Regions from separate parts of the Bradyrhizobium sp. WU425 genome, predicted to be linked through region 1. Evidence: predicted binding sites of a transcription regulator. Region 1 holds the regulator's gene; the other holds the start of a gene.
What was found. The regulator LexA, encoded in region 1, represses DNA repair genes until DNA is damaged. The targets are predictions, from matches to a motif close to TGTTCNNNNTGTGTTCNG.
Positions count from the first base shown of each region.

Region 1 (3,415 bases):
CGCTTGATCCTGCCTTCCGGAACAATGTGAAGGGGCGGGATGACTGTGCCTGCTCAGCCGCTTTTGCCTCTGCGCCTGCGCTCGGCTAGAAGACGTGCGGAACATTCGCCCGAACGTGCCGAGCAGGAGTTTTCGCCGTGGCCTTGATGCCGGTTTCTGACGCGCTTGCCGCGGTGCTGGCGGGTGCAGAGCCGCTGCCGGAAGAAATGATTTCCCTCGACGAGGCCTACCATCGCGTGCTCGCGCGTGACGTCGTGGCGCGGCGCACGCAGCCGCCGCAGGCGATGTCGGCGATGGACGGCTACGCGGTGCGCGCGGCCGATGCCGCGACGATCGATTCGGAGCTCACCGTCATCGGCGAAGTCGCAGCGGGCCGACCGTTCGAGGGGACGGTCGGAGCCGGCGAGGCCGTGCGGATCTTCACCGGCGGCGTCGTTCCCTTTGGCGCGGACGCCGTCGTGATCCAGGAGGACACGGTCGCCGCCGGCAAGCGGATCACGATCAAGGAAGCCGCAATCGCCGGCCGGCACATCCGCCCCGCCGGCGTCGATTTCCGCGAGGGCGACGTGCTCCTGCGCAAGGGAAGCCGTTTGACCGAGCGAGACCTCGCGCTCGCCGCCGGGATGAATCATCCGCACCTTGCCGTTGTCAGGCGTCCGAAAGTCGCGATTCTCGCCACCGGCGACGAGCTGGTGATGCCGGGCACCACGCCCGGCCACGGCCAGATCGTCTATTCCAACGGCTACGCCCTGCACGCGCTCGCCCGCAGCGAGGGCGCCGAGACCATCGACCTCGGTATTGCCGCCGACACGCTGGAGGCGACCACCGCCGGCATCCGCCGCGCCCGCGAGAGCGGCGCCGACGTCCTGATCACGACCGGCGGCGCATCGGTCGGCGACCACGATCTGGTCCAGCAGGCACTGCGGGACGAAGGCATCGCGATGGCGTTCTGGAAGATCGCGATGCGGCCAGGCAAGCCAATGATGCACGGGCGACTCGGCGCAATGGGTGTGATCGGCCTGCCGGGCAATCCCGTATCGTCCTACGTGTGCGCTTTCCTGTTCATGGTGCCGCTGATTCGCGCCCTGTCGGGCCGTTCAGTGATTCACCATCGCCGTGAACGCGCCGTGCTCGGCCGCGACGTCGGCGCCAACGACCAGCGCGAGGACTATCTGCGCGCGCATCTTGAGGAGCGTGACGATGGCACACGCGTCGTTGTTCCCGTCAATCATCAGGACTCTTCGCTGCTTGCGAATCTCGCTGCAGCACAGGTACTTCTCGTCCGCGCACCATTCGCGCCGAAGGCCGAAGCCGGCACGGCTTGCGAAGTGTTGCGGCTCCCCGTCTGAGCGCCCCCGCAACGCGCGTTCCGCGCACTTTGCTCTGTTCACGGTAAATTAAGCAGTTGCGGAACATGTATCGAACATATAGTGTCTGTTCATGATTTGTTTCGAGCATGCAGCGGCTTATGGCCGAATTCAGCGTCTCGGAATCGGACGACATCAACCGGGGGACTTTGGTCGAGATGTTAACGCGCAAACAATACGAGCTTCTGCGGTTCATCAGTGAACGTCTGAAGGAAAGCGGCGTGCCGCCCTCCTTCGACGAGATGAAGGATGCGCTCGATCTGCGCTCGAAGTCGGGCATCCATCGCCTGATCACGGCGCTCGAGGAGCGTGGCTTCATCCGACGCCTGCCCAACCGCGCCCGTGCGATTGAAGTCATCAAGCTGCCGGAGCTCCAGGCAGCCGCTGGCAGCCGCCGCGGCTTCACGCCGAGCGTCATCGAGGGCAATCTCGGCAAGGTGCGTGCGAGCGCGAGCCTGCCCGCTGACGAGGGCGAACGTCCCGTCGCGGTGCCGGTGATGGGCCGCATCGCGGCCGGCACGCCGATCGAGGCGTTGCAGACCCGCAGCCATACTATCAGCGTACCGCCTGACATGCTCGGCTCGGGCGAGCATTACGCGCTGGAAGTGCGCGGCGACTCGATGGTCGAAGCCGGCATTCTCGACGGCGACATGGCCCTGATCCAGCGCAACGAGAGCGCCGATACCGGCGACATCGTGGTGGCGCTGATCGACGACGAGGAAGCGACGCTGAAGCGCTTCCGCCGTCGCGGCGCCTCGATCGCGCTCGAGCCCGCCAACGCGGCCTATGAGGTCCGCATCCTGCCGCCCAACCGGGTGAAGATTCAGGGCAAGCTGATCGGGCTTTACCGGAAGTACTGATACCGGGAGTCTTTCTATCGGCAGTACTTCATATCGGAAGCACTTCATGCCGGAGGTGCTTGGCGCCTCGCGCGCTTCCGATCGGCATCGCCGGTCAGAGATTGGAGCGGATCATCGTCCGCTCCGGCTGGATAGCCTTTCTGGTTCTGCACAGACTATCCGGCCCCTCCTCCAACGCTGGCTCCTCGCCACGCCGACGAAGCAGCACCGCTTCAAGCAGCACCGCTTCGCGGCTCGGTTGTTCGAGGAAACAGCGACCAGCGGTCAAGTTCGGCCGTTGCAGCCAAGTTGGCAATGTTCGCGTACGCGCCTCCCGAATGCATCGCGGCGAGCTTTGTTCCTATTGAATTCGGGAAAGATAATGTGATCGCGGCTTGCGGAAGCCAGCCGCAGATTTGCCCACAACCAAGCAGAGCGTTCGTGCTTCCACTCTGATAGAGGCCTGCGCCTCGATAAGAGACGCGGGTTGCTATCCCAGCATGAGGAGCACCCGATGTGTGACTACAGCCTACATGCCGTCGCGTCGCGCCCCGCCGAAGTCGGCGAGACGATCGTCACGACAAGCTTCCGCGGCACCTCGACGCGCGGCTTCGCCTCTGCAGCCGATCCGTCTGTTGCCGTCTGCCTGCTGCCGGGGACGGAGCTCGCCTTCGCCGACGACGTCCGCTACGACAATCGCTGGATCTGGACGCGCACCATCAATTCCCGCGTGGGCAAGTTCGGCAAGATCGATCCGCACGTTCCCGACCGCCATCATGATGCGATCGAATTCCCCGACGGCAAATACGTGCTGGTGACGCAGCTCGTCGAAGGCCAGCGCGCGACGGTGCTGCAACTGCCGGTGACTCAGTCGGTCACCGAGCGCGAGCACAAGGCGCAGATCACCGCCGACAGGCAGCCGACCGTCACGCACCTGCCGATCGGCTGACAGAGCCGCCCTCCGGCTACGAAGTCGGAGGTCAGGATTGAATCGCCATCGCCGGCCGTGGCCGGCGAGATGGTGTGGTTTGCACCCCGCGAATCCGAACGGACGCACCGAACCACTGCGTTGCTCCGCACCATCAGATCAATCGTCGGCTTGCAGATCGGTGTCCGCCGGCGTTGCGTCCTTGATGCGAGGCGCGGTCGACTTTGGCGCGAGGCTGCCGTCGAAATCACCCTCGCCGGCGCCGGCCGGCAACCAGGGGC
Region 1 is NZ_CP088089.1:4,083,421-4,086,835, reverse strand. Features, by position in the region: gene BcanWU425_RS19835 (molybdopterin molybdotransferase MoeA) at 138-1,349, shown strand; gene lexA (transcriptional repressor LexA) at 1,526-2,227, shown strand; gene BcanWU425_RS19825 (hypothetical protein) at 2,721-3,155, shown strand; gene BcanWU425_RS19820 (ComEC/Rec2 family competence protein) at 3,294-3,415, opposite strand, start outside.

Region 2 (3,415 bases), 100 kb from region 1:
CGATCCAGGCGTAACCACCGGTGCCGTAGAACAGGACGTTGTTGACGGCGTAGCCGATGCGGCCGCGCACGGTTCCCATCGCATCGGTTTTGGAGCTGAGGGTGGTGCTGACGAGGCCGAAGCCGGGGACGGCAACGGGGCCGGTGACCGACGCGCTGACATCAGCCCAGGAACCATCGGCCTCGACGCCGAGCACGACATTGCCGGTCTGCCAGTTGTAGCCGGCAGTACCGCCGACGAAGCCGCCCTTCATCTTCGGGTCGGTCGAGGAATTTTCCCAAGCGCCGCCACCGACGATACCGAGGTAGAAGCCGGTCCAGTTGTAGACCGAAGCCATGGCCACCGGGGCCTTGGTGTAGGGGCGCGCCGCGAGATCAGCGGCCGAAGCCGGGGCGGCGAGAGCGAACAAACAGGCCGAAGCCAACAAAACCTTTTTCATTTTCAACTAATCCCAGTCCCAGTTTCTGATTGTGCCTTCCACGATAGGGAGGGCATCGGACTCACTTGCCCAACTGATGCCGTACTTACACCAGTGAAGCCGCAAGTTGTGTCACTCAAAAGCAACAACGGTCGGAAAACGGAACGGTTATTGACCGATTAATATCGGAGGACTGCACAGCAAAAGGCCGGCGCAAGGCCGGCCTTCGAAGTGCGATATGTCCAGCGCGATCAGTACCTTGCGATGGCCGGACCGCCCCAGCGATAGTTCAAGCGCACCAGGCCCATGTCTACGTCCTGGCGAATCCGGTCGCTGCCGAATACCGCACCCGCGGGCGTTGTGAAGCCGATCGTGCGATCGCCAAGGAAGATGTGGTCGTACTCAAAGCCCAGCGACCAGTTCGGGGCGAAGCCGAATTCCAGACCGGCCCCGACCGTGCCACCCCAGCGAGTCTCCCGGGCCGAAGCCAACAGCGCGCCCGCGCCGGGCGTACCCGCAGCAGCGTAGATGTCGTACTTGTCACCGACGACGGCGGCGCCGCCCTTCACGTAAAGCAGCACGTTGTTCCAGGCGTAACCGACCTGACCGGTGATGAGACCGAAAGCGTCGATGCGGGAACGGTTGCGATCACCCGTCACCAAAGCGGTACCAGGGAAGAGGGTGCTCACGTTGTCGCCCCGGAAATCAGCCCAGTTGCCCTGGCCTTCCAGACCGAACACCCAATTGGCGGACTGCCAGCGATAGCCGATCTGGCCGCCGACGGTGCCCCCTGTTGCATTGTGACAGCCTTCGCCGACGAGAACGCCGGTCGCGGGCGTGACGAAGTCCCAGCACTTGTGGCTGGAGCCACCGCCGCCGTTGATGCCGATGTAGAAGCCGCTCCAGTCGTAGATGGCGGCAACCGCCGGCGGCGGGGCTTTGGTGTAGGGACGCGCGGCCATGTCCGCCGCGCTTGCGGGAGCCGACAAGCCCATCGCCACTGCACCGATTGTACAAATAAGAAGCTTATTCATTGCCAGTCTCCCCAGGTTTCGTCCGCTTCTTATGTCCCCGAAGCGGCTGATCAGGCGCGAGGGCCCATATGAACTAAGTCCGAGGCAACCGTAGCTCTACGGAGCGGCAGAGTCCGTCTCCCAAATGCAACAATACCGGGGCAGTGCGAGTACCCATAACTTGCTGAATGTTAAGTTCTTTCTTCCATTTTTGGGAACCTACAAAGGTTCCAATCGACGTGTGCCTTTCCGCAACACATTTGGCCGATCGATCCCACGCCTTCAGATCTGTCTTCGCCAAGAACAAATCTGGAACGAACCGGAGGTCGATGCTATATGTGGGGATAACCGGAAGGGTGACGGCCTGATCGTCGTCCGCAAGTGTTCGGCGAGCGTATAGGGTCGCCTCAACAGGCACGGCGGAACGCGGGAGCGGACCGGCCTTCTTGAATTCAGTGGCATTCGGAGCGGAGAGCGGAGATGGCGGGAAGCGTCAACAAGGTCATTCTGGTTGGAAATCTCGGCAAGGATCCTGAAATCCGCCGCACCCAGGACGGGCGGCCGATCGCCAATCTGAGCGTCGCGACCTCGGAGACGTGGCGCGACAAGGCGACTGGCGAGCGCAAGGAAAAGACCGAGTGGCACCGCGTCGTGATCTTTAATGAAGGGCTCTGCAAGGTCGCCGAACAGTATCTGAAGAAGGGCGCCAAGATTTACGTCGAGGGTGCGCTCCAGACCCGCAAATGGACCGACCAGAGCGGTGTCGAAAAGTACTCGACCGAAGTCGTGCTGCAGGGGTTCAACTCGACCTTGACGATGCTGGACGGTCGTAGCGGCGGTGGCGGAGGCGGCAGCTTCGGCGACGAGCCGGGCGGCGATTTCGGCTCCTCCGGTCCGGTCAGCAGCGCGCCGCGGCGCCCTGTTGCCGCCGGCGGCGGTGGCCGCAACAGCGACATGGACGACGATATCCCGTTCTGAGCGATTCCGCTCCAAGAACGCGGCGCCTGATGCGGACGCCCGGCCGGATGGGCGGCGCTTCTCATCTCATGTCAGAACATCCCACTAATCGACAGGACGGGCTCGGCATTTCCGGGCCCGCTTCATGTTTGGGGTGAGCTCGGATTGCGGCTTGGCAAACGCGCCGACGCGGCAAGCTCACCGCGCGGCTTTCCACGCGTGAGCGGCGATTTTGCAAGGCCGATGCGAGTGCTGTCCGAGACACCGCTCGCAAGGGCTTAAGTTGTTGGAAAAATAGGCGGAAAAAGCGCTTCCCAGAACGCCGCGAGGGTGGTTATCAGAGGCTCGATGCGCTATATGATTCCCAGATAAAACCTCACCGGATTTCCCCTTGGCTGACGACGACGACAAGCCCGGCGACCAGCCGGCGCAACCCTCGGATATTCGCCCCGTCTCCATCTTCGAGGAGATGAAGAAGTCCTATCTCGACTACGCCATGAGCGTGATCGTGGCGCGGGCGCTGCCTGACGCCCGCGATGGCCTGAAGCCGGTGCATCGCCGCATCCTGTACTCGATGAACGAGCAGGGGCACACGCCGGACAAGAAGTACGTCAAGTCCGCCCGCGTGGTCGGTGACGTCATCGGTAAATATCATCCGCATGGCGACCAGTCGATCTACGACGCCATGGTCCGGATGGCGCAGGACTTCTCCATGCGCGTGCCGCTGATCGACGGCCAGGGCAATTTCGGCTCGGTCGACGGCGATCCCCCGGCTGCCTATCGTTATACCGAAGCCCGATTGACGAAGGCGGCGCTGGCTCTGCTGGCCGACATCGACAAGGACACGGTCGACTTCCAGCCGAACTACGACAACAACGAGACCGAACCGTCGGTCTTGCCAGCCAAGTTCCCGAACCTTCTCGTCAACGGCGCCGGCGGCATCGCGGTCGGCATGGCGACCAACATCCCGCCGCACAATCTCGGCGAGGTCATCGACGCCTGCGTCGCGCTGATCGACAACCCCGCG
Region 2 is NZ_CP088089.1:4,186,544-4,189,958, forward strand. Features, by position in the region: gene BcanWU425_RS20330 (outer membrane protein) at 1-439, opposite strand, end outside; gene BcanWU425_RS20335 (outer membrane protein) at 670-1,452, opposite strand; gene BcanWU425_RS20340 (single-stranded DNA-binding protein) at 1,912-2,409, shown strand; gene gyrA (DNA gyrase subunit A) at 2,780-3,415, shown strand, end outside.
Region 2: a site for LexA is predicted at 1,731-1,748, ahead of BcanWU425_RS20340 (single-stranded DNA-binding protein). Genes of this name have one in related genera too.